2 regions of the Paenibacillus sp. SER-28 genome follow, and region 2 is predicted to be linked to the other one. Evidence: riboswitches for the same ligand, from Rfam matches in the RefSeq annotation. Region 2 holds a riboswitch; the other holds the start of a gene.
The links. A riboswitch is a leader RNA that binds a small molecule or an ion and turns the genes downstream of it on or off. The one in region 2 is predicted to bind ZMP and ZTP.
Positions count from the first base shown of each region.

Region 1 (3,410 bases), on a different contig from region 2:
CTTATCATATCATACCAAGTTTTGTACAACGTTATTTTCTTTCTGTGCTTACAACAGGTGTAGGGATGGGTTTCGTAACTGCAACACGTTTGCTGAGGAGCGGCTTCACTTGTTTAAAGGTCAAAAAGGTTTTCGTATTTTCATCCCAAAGGCGGAACTTCAAAGATTGCAGACTGCTACTCACTGTGATCGTGGTTGCTTTTTGAAGTAACGGTGTCGCTTCATGTGCTTTTTCCAAATTATAATTTGGCACTTTGGGACTCAAGTGATGTACGTGGTGAAATCCGATATTCCCCGTAATCCATTGCAATACTTTAGGAAGCTTGTAGTAAGAACTGCCTTCTACGGCTGCATTAATATAACTCCACTCTTCATCATGCTCAAAATACGAATCCTCAAATTGATGTTGTACATAGAACAACCAGATGCCCAACATACCGGATACAAAAAAGATAGGTGCCTGTACGAGAAGGAAGGCCTGCCATCCAATAGCCCAGCACAACAGTGCATACAATGCAACGATGGATATATTCGTCACATGAGTGTTCATTTTTTCCTTGCGTTTGGCTGTCTTGATATTAAAGCGATAGGAAATCAAAAAAGTATAGATCGGACCTAGTCCGAACATAACCCAAGGATTTCGATATATACGATAGGCCAGCCGTGTCCATGTGGAAGCCTCTGTGTACTCTTCTACCGTAAGCACCCACATGTCACCTGTGCCTCTTTTATCCAGATTACTGCTGGTTGCATGGTGGATCGCATGACTATTTTTCCATTGATGATAAGGACAGAGCGTTATAATACCTGTAATCGTTCCCACAATGTCGTTCAGCTTGCGGCTTTTGAAGAAGGATTGATGACCACAATCATGAAAAATAATAAACGTCCGTACCACAAACCCGGATGCAACAATGGCAATGGGAAGCGTCAGCCAGTACGAAACCGACAGGCTAAGATAAGCAGCATACCACAATAGGATCAGTGGACCCAAAGTATTGATGAGTTGCAGAACGCTGGATTTCGTGTTTATTTTCTCGTAGGGAGCCATATTTTTTTTCAATTGGGCTAATGGGAGTTGTGTCATACTCATTATGATCCTCCTTTAAAATGACGCCTATACCTTGATCCTGTTAGGCGTACATGTTGATCTAATCTCAGTATAAGGTGAAGACTGTAGACGCTGTAGTCATAAACGTCAGCTCGGGTATATGACATTTGTCATATAGACAAGTAACATAACCCGTTTTCCAAATGTTCGCGGGTTTCTTTTCTGAGGATTATTTGTTAAAATATAAGACATAATAACGCTGTATGTGACTGGCGAAGTCAGTGGAATGAACCACGAGGGAGCATACAAAAAAAGCGTACCGTTCGCCTGGGAGAAGTATTTGCAGAGGATTCGTCTGTCTTGACGACCTTGTGCAAATACTTTTTTTCGTTTTACAAGACCATGACACCCTGTTGATAAATCATGCGATAAATTCAGAGGAGGCTCGGACTATGGCTATTATCATGAAATCCAAAGAAGCAGCTGAGCAAGTATATGCAACGATCCGTTCACAGGTAGAAGAAATGAAGCAGCAAGGACACCGTCCCCATCTGGCGACACTATTGGTAGAAGGCGATCCGGCTTCTGCCTACTATGCCCGGACCAAGCAAAAAATAGCGGAGAAGCTGGGCATCTCATTTCATCTTCATACTTTTGATCGTCATGTTAGCGAAACCGAGCTACTGCACCTGATCGGCAGTCTGAACAATGCACCCCATGTACATGGCATTATGCTGGAACTGCCGCTTCCCCAACATCTTTCCGCCTCCGTTATTAAACAATCCATCGCCCCCTACAAGGATATTGATGGAATTACACCTGATAACAAGCTGGCTACCGTAACAGGTGACGCAGGACTATATCCCGCAACACCTCAAGCCTGTATCGAGCTGCTCAAGCATTACGGTCACACATTGGCAGGCAAAAATGTCACTCTCGTGGGCATCGGACAGACAGTGGGACTTCCCCTTTTCCACATGTTGCAAAGAGAAAATGCCACCGTTACCGCCTGTCATGCAGGAACACGTGATATTGCAGAGCATCTGAGCCATGCAGACATTGCCTTCGTCGCAGTCGGATGCCCTGATGTGATTACACAGGATATGGTTCATCCCGGTCTGATTTTGGTAGATGCGGGAATTAATGAGACGCTAGAGGGAAAAATAGTGGGGGATGCCGCTTTAGACGTTGGGGAAAAGGTCCATGCCATTTCTCCGGTTCCCGGCGGTGTTGGCACCTTAACAACTGCGATTTTATACAAAAATCTGCTCAAAGCAATACATCTGCAACACTACTCCAGAGAGGTGGTCTATTCATGAGTGAACTGTCGTGGAATCATTCCATCGGGCATTTTCTAAAAGAGGCTGCAAGTGCAGCACCTACCCCCGGCGGAGGAAGTGTATCCGCACTGGCTGCGGCACTAGGCGCGGCTATGACCTCCATGACCGCCAACCTTTCACAAGGAGAAAAATATGCGCATATCCATGAACAAATCACGGACGTCATTAGCAGCATGGAAAGATTGTCTACACATTGTGAGGAACTAATGGTCGCAGACATCCAATCCTTTGAACAGTACATGACCGCGCTGCGTTTGCCCAAGGAAACGGACGAAGAAAAGCGCTATCGTACCCATTCCTTACAGACGGCGGTGATCGCTGCCATTGAGGTACCCATGCGCCTGCTGGAAGTATGCCGGGACGGATTGTCGCAAGCCTACAACATTGTGGAAATATCCAATAAAAATGTGATTTCGGATCTTGGCATCGGCGCGATCCTGTTCGAAGCCGCCGCTCAATCCGCCCTGCTTACCGTCGACATTAACCTTGCTTCGCTGAAAGATTTGGATGTCAAATACTCCTATGAGACCAAGACAGCCGCACTCATCCGTGAAATCGGACAAATCAAAGAACAAACCTTGTTGATGGTGCGCAGTCGAATAGCGAATTAGTCTGCTCATAACCGTGTTTAACCTGTTCCAAAACATTTCTTCAAAAAAATAGCTGATTGGATACAAAAAGAAGATACTATTGAAATTACGACAAAATAGTAAATTAAAAACCAGTCCAAACATGATTCATGTTGGACTGGTTTTTAATGCTATATACTGCGTATAACATGCGAATTCCTATCTGTTTTGAGTAATTCATTACAACGCAGAATCTCACATCTATTGTTTAGCTTTATTCTCTTTTTCTCTTTCGACCAGCATATCTACGATCATATCAATTTGCCCGGTAATAGCGATTGGATCATAACGATAATACGTATCAAAATCGTTAAAGAACACTCTATTGTTCTTCACCGCTGGAAGATTCCCCCACACAGCGGACGACTTTAGTTGTTTGAGCGCGTCACC
Region 1 is NZ_JBRECM010000008.1:109,376-112,785, reverse strand. Features, by position in the region: gene ACUYLD_RS18375 (fatty acid desaturase) at 32-1,093, opposite strand; ZMP/ZTP riboswitch at 1,307-1,391, shown strand; gene ACUYLD_RS18370 (bifunctional 5,10-methylenetetrahydrofolate dehydrogenase/5,10-methenyltetrahydrofolate cyclohydrolase) at 1,504-2,370, shown strand; gene ACUYLD_RS18365 (cyclodeaminase/cyclohydrolase family protein) at 2,367-3,002, shown strand; gene ACUYLD_RS18360 (ABC transporter substrate-binding protein) at 3,222-3,410, opposite strand, start outside.
Region 1: it holds a riboswitch for ZMP and ZTP, as region 2 does, so the genes downstream of both, ACUYLD_RS18370 (bifunctional 5,10-methylenetetrahydrofolate dehydrogenase/5,10-methenyltetrahydrofolate cyclohydrolase) here and ACUYLD_RS14965 (TIGR01440 family protein) in region 2, are expected to answer to the same signal.

Region 2 (3,410 bases):
ACCACGAGATGTTGCAGCAGGTGTACCAATACGAATTCCGCTTGTTACGAATGGACTGGTCGGGTCAAAAGGAATCGCATTTTTATTGACTGTGATGCCCACCGAATCCAATACATGCTCTGCTTCTTTACCTGTGATATTCAAATTGCGCGTATCCAACAGCATCAGATGGTTATCCGTACCACCGGATACAATGTTAATCCCTTCAGCCAACAGTGTTTCAGCCAGCACCTGTGCGTTGCGAACTACGTTTTGCGCATAGGTTTTGAACGATGGCTGGAGCGCTTCGCCCAAAGCAACCGCTTTGGACGCGATCACATGCATCAGTGGCCCCCCTTGAGTACCAGGGAAAATAGCTTTATCAATCGCTTGTGCCCATGCTTTGCGAGTCAGAATCAGACCCCCACGCGGACCACGCAGCGTTTTGTGTGTCGTTGTTGTTACAAATTGGGCATGCGGAACTGGGCTTGGGTGAATTCCCGCTGCCACGAGACCAGCGATATGTGCCATATCCACCATAAACAGAGCGCCTACATCATTGGCAATGGAAGCAAAAGCTTCAAAATCAATAGTACGCGGATATGCACTCGCGCCAGCTACAATCAGACGAGGACGGTGCTTAAAGGCTGCCTTGCGCACTTCATCGTAGTCGATGCGGAAGTTGTCTTCGCGTACACCGTAAGCAGCAAAGTTATACAACAAGCCGGAAGCGTTAACCGGACTTCCGTGTGTTAAATGGCCACCATGCGCCAGATTCATACCCAGTACAGTATCTCCAGGTTTGAGAGCTGCCAGATACACCGCCATGTTGGCTTGTGCTCCAGAGTGAGGCTGCACGTTAGCATGCTCGGCGCCGAACAATTCTTTTGCGCGGTCACGTGCGATGTCTTCAACGATATCTACATGCTCACAGCCACCATAGTAACGTTTGTTCGGATAACCCTCAGCATATTTATTCGTCAGCACGGAGCCCATGGCTTCCATTACTGCTTCACTGACAATGTTCTCGGATGCGATTAGCTCGATATTGTGGCGTTGTCGTTTCAGTTCAAGTCCCATTGCTTCCATCACTGCCGGGTCACTTTTACGCAGGTGTTCCATCATGATTGATTACTCCCTCTCCATAGTCAATTGTTGGGTATACAAGCAAACGCCTGCTCCTCTGTTGGGTACCTCATCATCAATGCAAAAAAGATTAGTACAAACATGCCGCCATGCCAGATGCTAATCGCAGTTTCCGCCGACTTCTTGCTCCAGACTATACACTGCCCGTTGTCCACCAATAAGTGGAGGACGGGTGAATGCCGCTGTCACACGTGCTTCGCCAATCCAGCGAAGACTTGGGCGAAATGGAACAGCAATGGGTCGCAGATGCATGCCAATAAGCGTTTCGCCGATGTCTATCCCGGCATGGGCCTGCACGTTCGCCGCCAAACACGCGTCACTCATAGAACGATAGGCGACGGTGGCCATAGAGCCTCCTGCTGTACGAACAGGAACAGCTGCAACCTCCGTCAGTCCCAGTCGCTCCAGCACAGCCCGTTCAACGACCAGCGCTCGGTTCAAATGCTCGCAGCATTGAAACGCCACATCAAAGCCATACTCCCTGCGAACGGACTCTACTCCAGACAACAGTTGCTGAGCCACATCGAGCGCTCCCGCCGTACCAATCCGACTTCCAGCCACTTCACTTGTGCTAACGCCAATAACCAGCAGGCGGCCAGCCTTGAGACTGGCTGCTTCTGCGATTTCCCGCACAACAGAAGTGGTCTGTGCTTCTAGCGAAATCTCATGATCCAATTGTCCCACTATTGGAACCTCCTTTGGTTGAACAGCCTCTCAGAGACTAGGCACGGTCTCATGCCCCAAGTTCAACACACTCTCTCCTGATCACAATCTGACTATATTATAGCCGATGTTTCAGATTTCGAGCAGAAAAAATGGAAGAACCTTTAAAGGAATCAACTCTCAGCTAACAATCTGGCTCAACTTGTATATGAAAAAAAGAGCAGTCCACACCTATGTGGAATTGCTCTTTTGCCCAGGCGACCGGCCGTATATCCGATGCTCCATCGTGGTTAATCCCACTTTTGTCGCCAGTTACATCGGATTCTCATTTTTCCACCTTATCTTAACGGATTAGCCGCCGAAAATCAACAGATTCCGTACAAAACAGATGAGTAATACCAATTTTATTCGGAAGAAGCCTTTAGCTTGTCCAGCAGCTTATGCAGCGCCGTACGGATTTCTGCAGCTGTGACATCGTAGTCTTCTCGCGAACCGCCAAACGGATCTGAAATATCAAAGCCCGGAATCCGTTGGTGTAATTCAATCATTCGTTCACGCTCCTGCGCCGATAGCTCTTGTCCGAGTGAAGCCATCAACTGCTGTGAAGCATATAACCCATCCAACTCCTGTACATCATTCAACACCGCATCCCGGTTCTCCACATATTCCTTAAGTGTAAATACTTTGCCCGCCGTTTGGGGAAAGCGCTGAATTACGTGCTGTTTATGTCCTTGCGTCAAGGTTAAGATCAGATGCGCCCACCCGGCAAGCCCGTCGCTCAAAGGGGTTGAAGTGATCTGATCGGATATATCGTGATCACGTAGAACCGCCTCTGCATGTCGGGATATCGGCGTGCCTTCCATCGCGGCTACTCCCGCAGAACGCACTTCCAGTTCTAGCCCCTGCTCAGCAGCCAACTTACGCAGCATCCCTTCAGCCATTGGACTGCGACAGGTATTCCCTGTGCATACGAATAAGATATTCTTCAACGTTTTCACCCCCCGTATGTTAAAAAAATATATAAACAGAGGATTACTATAATCCTAATCCTTTACGATAACCCTGCACTTATTTTACACTGTCTACGCTAAAATCAAAACATAAACATAAAGCCGAATGCCAACAAAATGGCACCACCCACTGCTTCCCCATAATCTCCTAGATTACGGCTGACCTTGCGACCCAGCAGCAGGCCCAGCATCGCCATTGCTCCCCCGCAAAAACCAAACGCCAGAACGGACAGCACCAGATCACTCTGGAACATACCTAGTGACACTCCTACAGAAAATGAGTCAACGCTCACCCCAAGTGCAAACAGCAAAAGGCCTAAAGGCGAACGATGATCCAATACCTGTACGCCGTCCCCTTTAAAGGAATTATACACCATATGCCCGCCCAAAAGGATGAGTAGACCCCCTGCGAAGTAGGCCGTCACATGACCTAATAAAGAACTCATATAATGGCCTGTGAACATTCCCAGTAATGGCATCAGAATATGAAAAAAGCCAATGACAGTACTGATGCGCAGGACGTCTCGCAGGCGTATCCCCTTCATGCCGATCCCTACGCCCAGCGATAACGCATCCATTCCTAGCGCTACCGCCATGATCAGAATCGTTACA
Region 2 is NZ_JBRECM010000005.1:194,804-198,213, forward strand. Features, by position in the region: gene ACUYLD_RS14960 (serine hydroxymethyltransferase) at 1-1,104, opposite strand, end outside; gene ACUYLD_RS14965 (TIGR01440 family protein) at 1,225-1,812, opposite strand; ZMP/ZTP riboswitch at 2,033-2,114, opposite strand; gene ACUYLD_RS14970 (low molecular weight protein arginine phosphatase) at 2,193-2,777, opposite strand; gene ACUYLD_RS14975 (manganese efflux pump MntP) at 2,882-3,410, opposite strand, start outside.